2 regions of the Rhizobium sp. BT04 genome follow, and region 2 is predicted to be linked to the other one. Evidence: predicted binding sites of a transcription regulator. Region 2 holds the regulator's gene; the other holds the start of a gene.
What was found. The regulator PhoB, encoded in region 2, activates phosphate uptake and scavenging genes when phosphate is short. The targets are predictions, from matches to a motif close to TGTCATNNANCTGTCAT.
Positions count from the first base shown of each region.

Region 1: phnF (phosphonate metabolism transcriptional regulator PhnF) is a predicted target of PhoB. The motif match lies at 3,368-3,384, and genes of this name have one in related genera.

Region 1 is NZ_CP125652.1:3,210,922-3,216,554, reverse strand. Features, by position in the region: gene QMO82_RS23850 (ABC transporter ATP-binding protein) at 1-1,049, shown strand, start outside; gene dapB (4-hydroxy-tetrahydrodipicolinate reductase) at 1,065-1,889, shown strand; gene QMO82_RS23840 (2,3-bisphosphoglycerate-dependent phosphoglycerate mutase) at 1,911-2,546, shown strand; gene phnF (phosphonate metabolism transcriptional regulator PhnF) at 2,600-3,337, opposite strand; gene phnG (phosphonate C-P lyase system protein PhnG) at 3,455-3,931, shown strand; gene phnH (phosphonate C-P lyase system protein PhnH) at 3,931-4,539, shown strand; gene QMO82_RS23820 (carbon-phosphorus lyase complex subunit PhnI) at 4,544-5,633, shown strand, end outside.
Region 2 is NZ_CP125652.1:3,585,971-3,591,603, reverse strand. Features, by position in the region: gene QMO82_RS25755 (aspartate aminotransferase family protein) at 1-1,169, opposite strand, end outside; gene QMO82_RS25750 (GcrA family cell cycle regulator) at 1,594-2,127, shown strand; gene phoB (phosphate regulon transcriptional regulator PhoB) at 2,440-3,123, opposite strand; gene phoU (phosphate signaling complex protein PhoU) at 3,302-4,015, opposite strand; gene pstB (phosphate ABC transporter ATP-binding protein PstB) at 4,060-4,875, opposite strand; gene pstA (phosphate ABC transporter permease PstA) at 4,891-5,633, opposite strand, start outside.

The DNA of each region.
Region 1 (5,633 bases), 380 kb from region 2:
ACCGGGCGAACCGGATAGCCCGGCTGTCCGAACGCACCTCTCCGCTGACGGAGAGTTTCGCAGGCTTTGCCGTTGCCAGCGTGCTTGCCTATGCCGCCTACCGCTCGATCTACTACAATGTGCCGCCGGGCGCCTTCTTCTCCTTCGTGACCGCGCTGCTGCTGGCCTATGACCCGGCCCGCCGGCTTGCCCGCCTGCAGGTGCAGATGGAGCGTGCCGTCGTCAATGCGCGGATGATCTACGAACTGCTCGACATGGAACCGCGCCAGCGCGACCTGCCGGATGCAAAGCCGCTGGCGGTGACGCAGGCGAGGATCGAATTCCGCAATGTGTCCTTCGCCTACGGCAATGAGAGCGTGCTCAGCGGCGTGAGCTTCATCGCCGAGGGCGGCGCCACCACGGCGCTGGTCGGTCCCTCGGGCGCCGGCAAATCCACCGTCATCAGCCTCATTCCGCGCTTCTACGATCCGCGCGAAGGCGAAATCCTGATCGACGGGCAGGATATCGCCCACATCACCAAGAAGTCGCTGCGCCAGCAGCTCGCCTATGTCTCGCAGCAGCCCTATCTGTTCGAGGGCACGATCCGCGACAATATCCGCTACGGCCGGCCGGAGGCGACGGATGCCGAGGTGGAAGAAGCGGCCCGGCTTGCCTATGCGCATGACTTCATCTCGGCACAGCCGCAGGGTTACGAGACGGCCGTCGGCGAAAACGGCGTGACGCTTTCGGGCGGCCAGCGCCAGCGGCTGTCGATTGCGCGTGCGCTGGTGCGCAATGCGCCGATCCTGCTTCTCGACGAGGCGACGTCGGCCCTCGACACCGAATCCGAGGCGGCGGTTCAGAAGGCGCTCGACGAGGCGATGACCGGACGCACCGTCGTTGTCATCGCCCACCGGCTTTCGACCGTGGTGCGCGCCGACAAGATCGTCGTCATGCAGCAGGGCCGTGTCGTCGAGCAAGGCAATCACGAGACGCTTGCGAAGGTCAGCGACGGTCTTTACGCTCGCCTCAACAATCTGCAGAGGCCTTCGGCCTCCGATTCACACTGAGCTGGTGAGACTGAGATGAGCGATGCTGCGATGAAACTGGTGGTGGTCGGCGCGGCAGGGCGCATGGGGCAGACGCTGATCCGGCTCATCCATTCGATCGACGGCGTGAGGCTGCATGCCGCGGTCGAACGCACCGGCTCGCCCTTTATCGGCAAGGATGCCGGCGAGATCGCCGGTCTCGGCCCGACCGGCGTCATTATCGGCGACGATCCGCTCAACGCCTTTCTCGATGCCGAAGGCGTGCTCGACTTCACCTCGCCTGCCGCAACCGTGGAATTCTCGGGCCTCGCCGCGCAGGCGCGCATCGTACATGTGATCGGCACGACCGGCTGTTCGGCAGAGGACAACGCGAAGATCGCCGCCGCCGCCCGCCACGCCCGCGTCGTCAAGTCGGGCAATATGAGCCTCGGGGTCAATCTGCTCAGCGTGCTCGCCGAGCAGGCGGCACGGGCGCTCGAGCCGGCCGACTGGGATATCGAGATCCTGGAAATGCACCACAAGCACAAGGTGGATGCGCCTTCCGGCACCGCCCTTCTGTTCGGCGAGGCCGCGGCCAAGGGGCGCGGCATCGAACTCGCCTCGAAATCGGTCAGGGTGCGCGACGGCCATACCGGCGCCCGCGAGGCGGGCACGATCGGCTTTGCGACGCTGCGCGGCGGTTCCGTCATTGGCGAGCATTCGGTGCTTTTTGCGGGAGAAGGCGAAATCGTCACGCTGTCGCACAGTGCGGCCGACCGCTCGATCTTTGCGCGCGGCGCCATCAAGGCGGCCCTTTGGGCGCGCGACAAGAAGCCGGGTCTCTATTCCATGCTCGACGTGCTCGGGCTTTCTTCCCAATAACGATACTACGGAGGCATATTCATGAGCGGTACCCTCGTCCTCGTTCGCCACGGCCAGAGTGACTGGAACCTGAAGAATCTCTTCACCGGCTGGAAGGATCCCGATCTGACCGAACTCGGAATTCAGGAAGCCAAGGCCGGGGGTGAGGCGCTGGCCGAATACGGGATCAAATTCGACGTCGCTTACACCTCGGCGCTGGTGCGCGCGCAGCACACCTTGAAGCTCGTCCTCGACAAGGTCGGCCAGCCCGATCTCCAGACGATCCGCGACCAGGCGCTGAACGAGCGCGACTATGGCGATCTCTCCGGCCTCAACAAGGACGATGCGCGCGCCAAATGGGGCGAGGAACAGGTGCATGTCTGGCGCCGCTCCTATGACGTGCCGCCTCCGGGCGGCGAAAGCCTGCGCGACACCGGCGCCCGCGTCTGGCCCTATTACCTCACCGAAATCCTGCCGCGCGTGCTCAGGGGCGAAAAGGTGCTAGTTGCCGCACACGGCAATTCGCTGCGCTCGCTTGTCATGGTGCTCGACAAGCTGAGCAAAGAAGGCGTGCTCGCCCTCAACCTCGCGACCGGTGTGCCGATGGTCTACAAGCTGAAGGCGGATTCCACCGTCGCCTCCAAGGAAGTGCTCGGCGACATGTCCGGCGCGCACTGAATTCGGTACGGCGTGCCACTGGAATCGGCTGGCACGCCTTCCAATTCTGGGCCTCAGTTCTCGATCGTGAACTGCACCCGGTCGGCCGCAAAGCGGCTGATCGAATATTGTACCGGCACGCCGTCAAGATCGGTATTCATCGCCTTGGTAATCAGCAGGATCGCGCCGGGGGTGAGTTCGAGGTCGGCCATGTCGGCGGCACTCGCATGAGCGGCCGTCACCTCGGTGGTCGCTCTGATATAGTCCGACAGGCCGAGTTCGGCGAAAGCCTTGGTGATCGATTCATGCTTCCGGTAGGCTTGACCGATCCCGGCGAAGCGGATGGCGGGAAACCAGCTCGTCGCCTTTGAAACCGGCCGCCTGTCGGCATGGCGCAGGGTTTCCAGCCGGATCACCTCTTCTCCCGACTTCAGGCCCAGCCAGCGGGCAATCTCGGAACTTGCTTCCTCCTTCGCCTCATCGAGCAGAAGGCCGCGCATCTCACGCGCCTGATCGCCGATGCCGGCGCTGAAGCGCGTACGCTTTGTGATCGGGAAATTCAGCCGCTCCTTGCGCTCGATCAGCGTGCCGCGACCTTGTACCGCACGCACGATTCCCTCCTGCGCCAGCGCCGCCAAAGCGCTGCGCACCGTATGCCGGTTGACGCCGAATTGCTGCGCCAGGATCGTTTCCGGCGGCACCATGGCTGTTTCGTCATAGGCTCCGCTGCTGATCGCCTCGCGAATCCGGTCGGCGATCTGGCGCCAGAGCGCCACGCCAGTCTGCCTTTGCACCTGTTTCAATCCCGCCATTCGCCCCGTCCTGCCATTTCAAACCGACGACGTCACACGCTTGTCACGACATCGATTTAAGCGTAGGCATATCTTGTATGGTTGTCTATATCAATAGACATTTGAGAGGAAGCAGCGATGATCTCAGCGGACAGGAAAGACGCTGCGTCACAGACGGCATCCGGGCGCAAGCGCGCCGCCGATCTGCTGGCGCGCGCGGAACGCAGCGAACTCCAGGCGGTCTGGGACGCGTTGCCGCAAAAGCCTGCGGCGCATCCGGTGCGCGGGCCGGAGACCGGGCTGGTGATGGTGCGGGGGCGCATCGGCGGCGGCGGCGCGCCCTTCAATCTTGGCGAAGTGACGGTGACACGGGCGACGGTTCGGCTGGATTCCGGCTCGGTCGGCCATGCGCAGGCACTCGGCACCGACCGTGAGAAGGCCCGGCTTGCGGCGGTCTTCGACGCGCTCTGGCAGGAGGAGGCGACAAAAGATTTCGTCGAACAGGCACTGCTTTTGCCGATCGCTGGACGGATCGCCGATGCCGAACGCCGCAAGGCCGACGAGACGGCGGCGACCCGCGTCGATTTCTTCACCATGGTGCGGGGAGACAACTGATGGGCCTGAAGACAGAAGCGCTGACCGGCGGCTTTGCCGAGCCGGTTTTCCACGCCCAGAGCGTCTTCAAGATGCTGATGGACGGCATGGCGCGCCCCGGCACGATCCAGACCGTTCAGCCCGATGCCGCGCCGCCGGCGCCGCTCGGCATCGCCGCCGGCGCGATCGCGCTGACGCTTTGCGACCACGACACATCAGTCTGGCTTTCCCAGGGACTGGCGAAATCGGCCGTGCCGGAGTGGCTCGGCTTCCACACCGGTGCGCCGCTGACCACCGAAAAGGCCGAGGCGCGCTTTGCCTTCACCGAGGCCGGCACCGCCCTTTCCTCTTTCGGTCTGTTTGCGTCCGGCACGCAGGAATATCCCGACCGCTCGACGACCGTCGTCATCGAACTCGCCGATCTTGAGGGCGGCCGCAGGCTGGCGCTGATGGGTCCGGGCATCCAGAGCGTGACGGAGATCGCCCCCGTCGGTCTGCCGGAAACTTTCCTCAGGCTCTGGACCGAGAACCGCGCGCTCTTTCCGCGCGGCATCGACATCGTGCTGACGGCGGGCAAACATTTCCTCTGCCTGCCGCGCACCACCAAGATCACAGCAACGGAGATCTGAGCTCATGTATGTTGCCGTCAAAGGTGGCGAGGCCGCCATCGCCAATGCCCATCGGCTGCTCGCCGACCGCCGTCGCGGCGACCGTTCGCTGCCGGCGATCGGCATCGACCAGATCGTGGCGCAGTTGGCGCTCGCCGTCGACCGCGTGATGGCCGAGGCTTCGCTTTTCGACCGCACGCTCGCGGCGCTTGCCGTGCGCCAATCGCGCGGCGATATGATCGAAGCCATCTTCCTGCTGCGCGCCTACCGCACGACGCTGCCGCGCTTCGGCTATTCCAAGCCGCTCGACACGGCTGATATGACGATCGAACGCCGCATCTCGGCGACCTACAAAGATCTGCCGGGCGGACAGCTGCTCGGGCCTACCTTCGACTATACCCACCGCCTGCTCGATCCCTCGCTGCTTCAGGACGAGGCGGTCGAGACGCCGGCCCAGCGTCCGGCCGAGACCGGCCGCGTCATGCGCGTCTCCGAGATCCTCGGCGAGGAAGGCCTGATCGAAGCCGACGGCGACATGCCGGAGGATCACCAGATCGGCGATCTGACCCGCGAGCCGATGGAATTTCCGATGACCCGGGATCTGCGCCTGCAGGCGCTTGCCCGCGGCGACGAAGGTTTCCTGCTGGCGCTCGGTTATTCCACCCAGCGCGGCTATGGCCGCAACCACCCCTTCACCGGCGAAATCCGCATCGGTGACGTCGAGGTGGAATTCGACGTGCCGGAACTCGGTTTCACCGTCTCGCTCGGCACAATCCAGATCACCGAGTGCCAGATGGTCAACCAGTTCAAGGGTTCGGCCAAGGCACCGCCGCAATTTACCCGCGGCTACGGCCTGGTGTTCGGCCAGAGCGAGCGCAAGGCGATGGCGATGTCGCTCGTCGATCGGGCGCTACGCGCCGAAGAGCTCGGCGAGGATATCACCGCGCCGGCCCAGGACGAGGAATTCGTCATCTCGCATTCCGACAACGTCCAGGCGACAGGCTTCGTCGAGCACCTGAAGCTGCCGCATTATGTGGACTTCCAGGCCGAACTCGATCTCGTCCGCCGCATGCGCCGTGAATTCGAAGCCGCCCGCAACGGCGGCGAAGACATGA
Region 2 (5,633 bases):
ATGCTCTCGGCGGCGCGCTCGATGCGGGCAAGACCCTCGCGGGCTTCCTCGGCGGTGACGACGAGGGGCGGAAGAAGGCGGATGACGTTGTCGCCGGCGGGCACGCCGAGCAGATGGGCGGCGCGGATCGCCTGCAGCAGTTCGGCCGAGGGAATGGCGGCCTTGACGCCGAGCAACAGCCCCTCGCCTCTGATATCCTCAATCACATCGGGATAGCGATCCTTCAGCGAGGCGAGGCCCTGGCGGAAAACCAGTGCTACGTCGCGCACCTGCTGGAGGAAGCCATCGGCGAGAATGATGTCGAGCACGGCGCTGCCGACGGCCATGGCAAGCGGATTGCCGCCATAGGTCGAGCCATGCGTGCCGGCCTTCATGCCGGAGGCAGCCTCTGATGTGGCAAGGCAGGCACCGAGCGGGAACCCGCCGCCGATGCCCTTGGCGACCGCCATGATGTCGGGGGTGACGCCCGACCATTCATGGGCGAAGAGCTTGCCGGTACGGCCGACGCCGGTCTGGACCTCGTCGAGGATCAGCAGCAGGCCGTGTTCGTCGCAGATCTGGCGAAGCGCCTTCATGAATTCGGGGGTGGCGGGACGCACGCCGCCCTCGCCCTGCACCGGCTCGATCAGGACTGCGGCCGTGGCATCGGTGATCGCGGCGCGCACCGCTTCGATATCGCCGAAAGCCACCTGATCAAAACCCGGCGCCTTGGGGCCGAAGCCTTCGAGATATTTCTCCTGGCCGCCGGCGGCGATCGTCGCCAGCGTCCGCCCGTGGAAGGCGCCTTCGAAGGTGATGATATGGAAGCGCTCGGGATGGCCCTTGGAATACTGATAGCGGCGCGCCGTCTTGATCGCGCATTCGAGCGCCTCGGCGCCCGAATTGGTGAAGAACACCTTGTCGGCGAAGGTGGCGTCCGTCAGCCGTTTGGCCAGGCGCTCCTGGCCGGGGATCTCATAGATGTTGGAGAGGTGCCAGACCTTGTCGGCCTGCTCCTTCAGGGCGCCCACCACATGCGGATTGCTGTGGCCGACCGAGGTGACGGCGACGCCGGCGCCGAAATCGAGATATCGCTCGCCGCTTTCGGTGATCAGCCACACGCCCTCGCCTCGCTCGAACCGCAGCGGGGCACGAGAATAGGTGTCATAAAGCGGCGCGGCTTCAGCCATGGCGCGATCTCCCGATCTAAAGTTATGGGGCGACTGACTCCGGCTAAGAAAACCAGGCCCGAAAAATCAAAAATGCCGCCTTGCGGCGGCGACTGGCACTATTTCCTTTTCGCGCTGCAATGTCAACAAAACTGCGCCCTTAGCGCATGCAGCAAGGGTGTGCAGCGGCATTTTCAGTCTTCAACAGGCATTATTGCAGAAATGCCACGCAGGGGCAGCAAGTTGGGGAAAACTACGAATTCGATTCATCCGGATTCATGCGACTCTTGTCACGGAGTCAGCCTCACACTAGGTTAAAGTTCAATTACTAGACTGCATGCGGCGGAACTAGTCACCAAAATTGATCAAGCGTTTCTTGTTTCGGAGCTCCCGGGACAACGGTGAGGGATTCTGCCATCACCAACGCAAAAGGTGGAGACAGGGCATGAACTGGACAGACGAGCGGGTCGAGAAACTCAAGAAGCTTTGGGCCGAAGGACTGAGCGCCAGCCAGATCGCGGCGCAACTTGGCGGTGTCAGCAGAAACGCTGTTATCGGCAAGGTTCACCGACTGAGCCTTCCGGGCCGTGCCAAGGCCGGCGGCACCAGCACCGCGGCGCGAACGCCGAAGCGCAATACAGCGGCACCGCGCGCGCCGAACTACGCCTCTCGCGTCACCACCCGCACCGTTACCCGCCAGCAGGGCGCAACGATGCTGAAGGAAGAGATCGAGATCGAAACGATCGAGGAAATGGAATATGTGCCGAGGGGCAACGTGGTCGTGCCGATTTCGCGCCGCCTCGGCCTGACGGAACTGACCGAACGCACCTGCAAGTGGCCGGTCGGCGATCCGCTGAAGGACGACTTCCACTTCTGCGGCTGCGAATCCCCCGACAATTCGCCCTATTGCAGCTATCACCAGAAGCTCGCCTACCAGCCGGTCAACGAACGCCGCCGGGCGGCAGCGCGGGCTGGCTGAGAAGAACAGCATCGTTAGAATGCAGAAAACGGGCCGCGTGGCCCGTTTTTTTATGCGTGGATGGAAGCGCTCATTGCGGCTATGGCTGCCCCTCACCCTAACCCTCTCCCCGTAAACGGGGCGAGGGGACGTGCCACACGAGAGGTGTAGGAAGGGGAACGGAGACGTCGCGGCGGGGTCCCTTCGCCCCGCGAGCGGGGAGAAGGTGGCGGCAGCCGGATGAGGGGCAGTCCATCGCCGCGAACCGGACAGCAGCGGGACAAGCCCGAGCATCACGAAAGAGCCGTCGGCCGAGCTGTAGTGACGCAGCCCTCAGGCTTCCATCGAATACCCGGCGCCGCGGACGGTGCGGATGACGTCCTGCATGTTGGAGAAATTCAGCGCCTTGCGCAGCCGGCCGACATGGACGTCGACGGTGCGTTCGTCGACATAGATGTCGTGGCCCCAGACGCCGTCGAGAAGCTGCGAGCGGGAGAAGACCCGGCCCGGCGACGACATCAGGAATTCCAGCAGGCGGAATTCGGTGGGGCCGAGGCGGACTTCGCGGCTCTTGCGATGGACGCGGTGGGTTTCGCGGTCGAGCTCGATATCGCCGCACTTCAGCACCGTCGACAGCACCTCGGGACGGGCGCGGCGCAGCATCGCCTTGACGCGGGCAACCAGCTCAGGGGTCGAGAAGGGCTTGACGACATAATCGTCGGCCCCCGTCGAAAGTCCGCGGACGCGCTCGCTCTCTTCGCCGCGCGCCGTCAGCATGATGATCGGCAGGCGCTCGGTTTCCGGCCGCATGCGCAGGCGCCGGCAGAGCTCGATGCCGGAGACGCCGGGCAGCATCCAATCGAGGATCAGAAGATCGGGCGTGCGCTCCTGAAGCCGCATTTCGGCTTCGTCGCCACGAAGGATGGTATCGACCTCGAAGCCTTCCGCTTCGAGATTGTAGCGAAGAAGCACGCTCAGGGCTTCTTCGTCTTCAACAACTGCAACTCTCGGGATCATGCGTCTCGGTCTCCTCGCGCATGATCCTTAAACCGGGGGTGATTTAAGCAATGCATCCTGCGCAAATTCACAAACTGGCTGCGACCTCTTTGCGCGCCCGCACGGGCGCGCATGCAATTGACTGGTCCGGGCGACTGGCCCGGGCTGTCCGGGCGACTGGCCCGGGCTGTCCGGGCGATTATTCCGTAACCGCGCCGACGGTGTTGGCGCTGTCGTCCTTCGGACGATCGCCTTCCGGCTGCGCGCCGGTCGCCATGTAATAGATCGTCTCGGCGATGTTGGTGGCGTGGTCGCCGATGCGCTCGATGTTCTTGGCGCAGAAGAGAAGATGCGTGCAGCTGGTGATGTTGCGCGGGTCTTCCATCATGTAGGTCAGGAGCTCGCGGAACAGCGAGGTGTACATCGCGTCGATCTCGTTGTCGCGCTCGCGGATCGCATTCGCCTTGTCGGCGGCGCGCGTCGTGTAGACGTCGAGCACTTCCTTGAGCTGGACGAGCGCCAGCTCGGACAGATGCTCGAGGCCGCGGGCGAGCTTGCGGGGAACGCCGGTGCTTTGGACGGCGATGACGCGCTTGGCGGTGTTCTTGCCGAGGTCGCCGACGCGTTCGAGATCGGCGGCGATGCGGATCGAACCCATGATCTCACGCAGGTCCGCGGCCATCGGCTGGCGGCGGGCGATGGTGACGATCGCCTTGTCGCCGATTTCGCGTTCGGCGTGATCGAGGATCACATCGTCGGAGATGACCTTCTGCGCCAGCGCGGTATCGCCGTTGACCAGCGCCCGTACGGATTCGGCGACCATCTGTTCGGCCAGGCCACCCATTTCGGAAATCCGCCTGGAAAGGAACTTCAGATCATCATCATAGGCAGAATAAATATGTGTCGATGCCATGGGGCTTTATCCTCGAATAACGGAAAGGCTTGGTAACGCCAAAATCAGCCGAAGCGACCCATGATGTAGTCCTGGGTGCGCGGATCGTCGGGATTGGTGAACATCTTGTCGGTGTCGTTCTCCTCGACGAGATTGCCGAGGTGGAACATGGCGGTGCGCTGCGAGACGCGCGCGGCCTGCTGCATGGAGTGGGTGACGATGACGATCGTGTAGTTCTCGCGCAGTTCGTGGATCAGCTCCTCGACCTTGGCGGTGGCGATCGGGTCGAGCGCCGAGCAGGGCTCGTCCATCAAGATGACTTCAGGGCTGACGGCGACGGCGCGTGCAATGCAGAGGCGCTGCTGCTGGCCGCCCGAAAGACCCGTGCCGGATTCATGCACGCGGTCCTTGACTTCGTTCCAGAGACCGGCGCGCTGCAGGCTGGTCTCGACGATCTGGTCGAGATCGGCCTTCGACTTGGCGAGGCCATGGATGCGCGGGCCGTAAGAGACGTTTTCATAGATCGTCTTCGGGAACGGATTCGGCTTCTGGAAGACCATGCCAACGCGGGCGCGAAGTTCGACGACGTCGATATCGGGATCATAGATATCGTCGGTATCAAGCGTGATCTTGCCGGTGACGCGGCAGCCGTCGATCGTGTCGTTCATGCGGTTGAGGCTGCGCAGGAAGGTCGACTTGCCGCAGCCCGAAGGGCCGATCAGCGCGGTTACGGTGTTTTCGCGGATGTTCAGGTTCACGTCGAAAAGCGCGCGCTTCTCGCCGTAGTAAACCGAAACATCCTTTCCGATCATCTTATACGGGACGTTGCTCATCTTGTGATCCAGCGCCTTTTCAACTGCAGCTTCCGTCAACATGTTCATGATGTTTAACTCCGTTTACCAGCGGCGCTCGAAGCGACGACGCAAGAGGATGGCGCCCATGTTCATGACGATCAGGAACAGGAGCAGGACGATGATGGCACCCGAAGTCCGCTCGACGAAGGCACGTTCGGCCTCGTTGGCCCACATATAGACCTGCACGGGCAGGGCCGTCGAGGGATCGAGCGGTGTGGTCGGCGCGTTGGCGACGAAGGCGACCATGCCGATCAAAAGCAGCGGCGCGGTTTCGCCGAGCGCGTGCGCCAGGCCGATGATCGTGCCGGTGAGGATGCCGGGCATGGCGAGCGGCAGAACATGATGGAACACCATCTGCATCTTCGAGGCGCCGAGGCCAAGGGCTGCGGCGCGGATCGACGGCGGCACGGCGCGAAGTGCTGCGCGCGTCGCGATGATGATCGTCGGCAGGGTCATCAGCGTCAGCACCAGGCCGCCGACCAGCGAGGCCGAGCGCGGCAGGCCGATGAAGTTGATGAAGACGGACAGACCGAGCAGGCCGTAGACGATCGAAGGGACGGCGGCGAGGTTGTTGATGTTGACCTCGATCAGATCCGTCAGCTTATTCTTCGGCGCAAACTCCTCGAGATAGATCGAGGCGGCAACACCGATCGGCAGAGCGAGCACGAGCACGATCAGCATCAGGTAGAGCGAACCGATGAGGGCGACGCCGAGGCCGGCGGCCTCGGGACGGCTGGAATTGCCGTTGACGAAGAGGCCAGTGTTGAACTGCTTGTGGAGAGCGC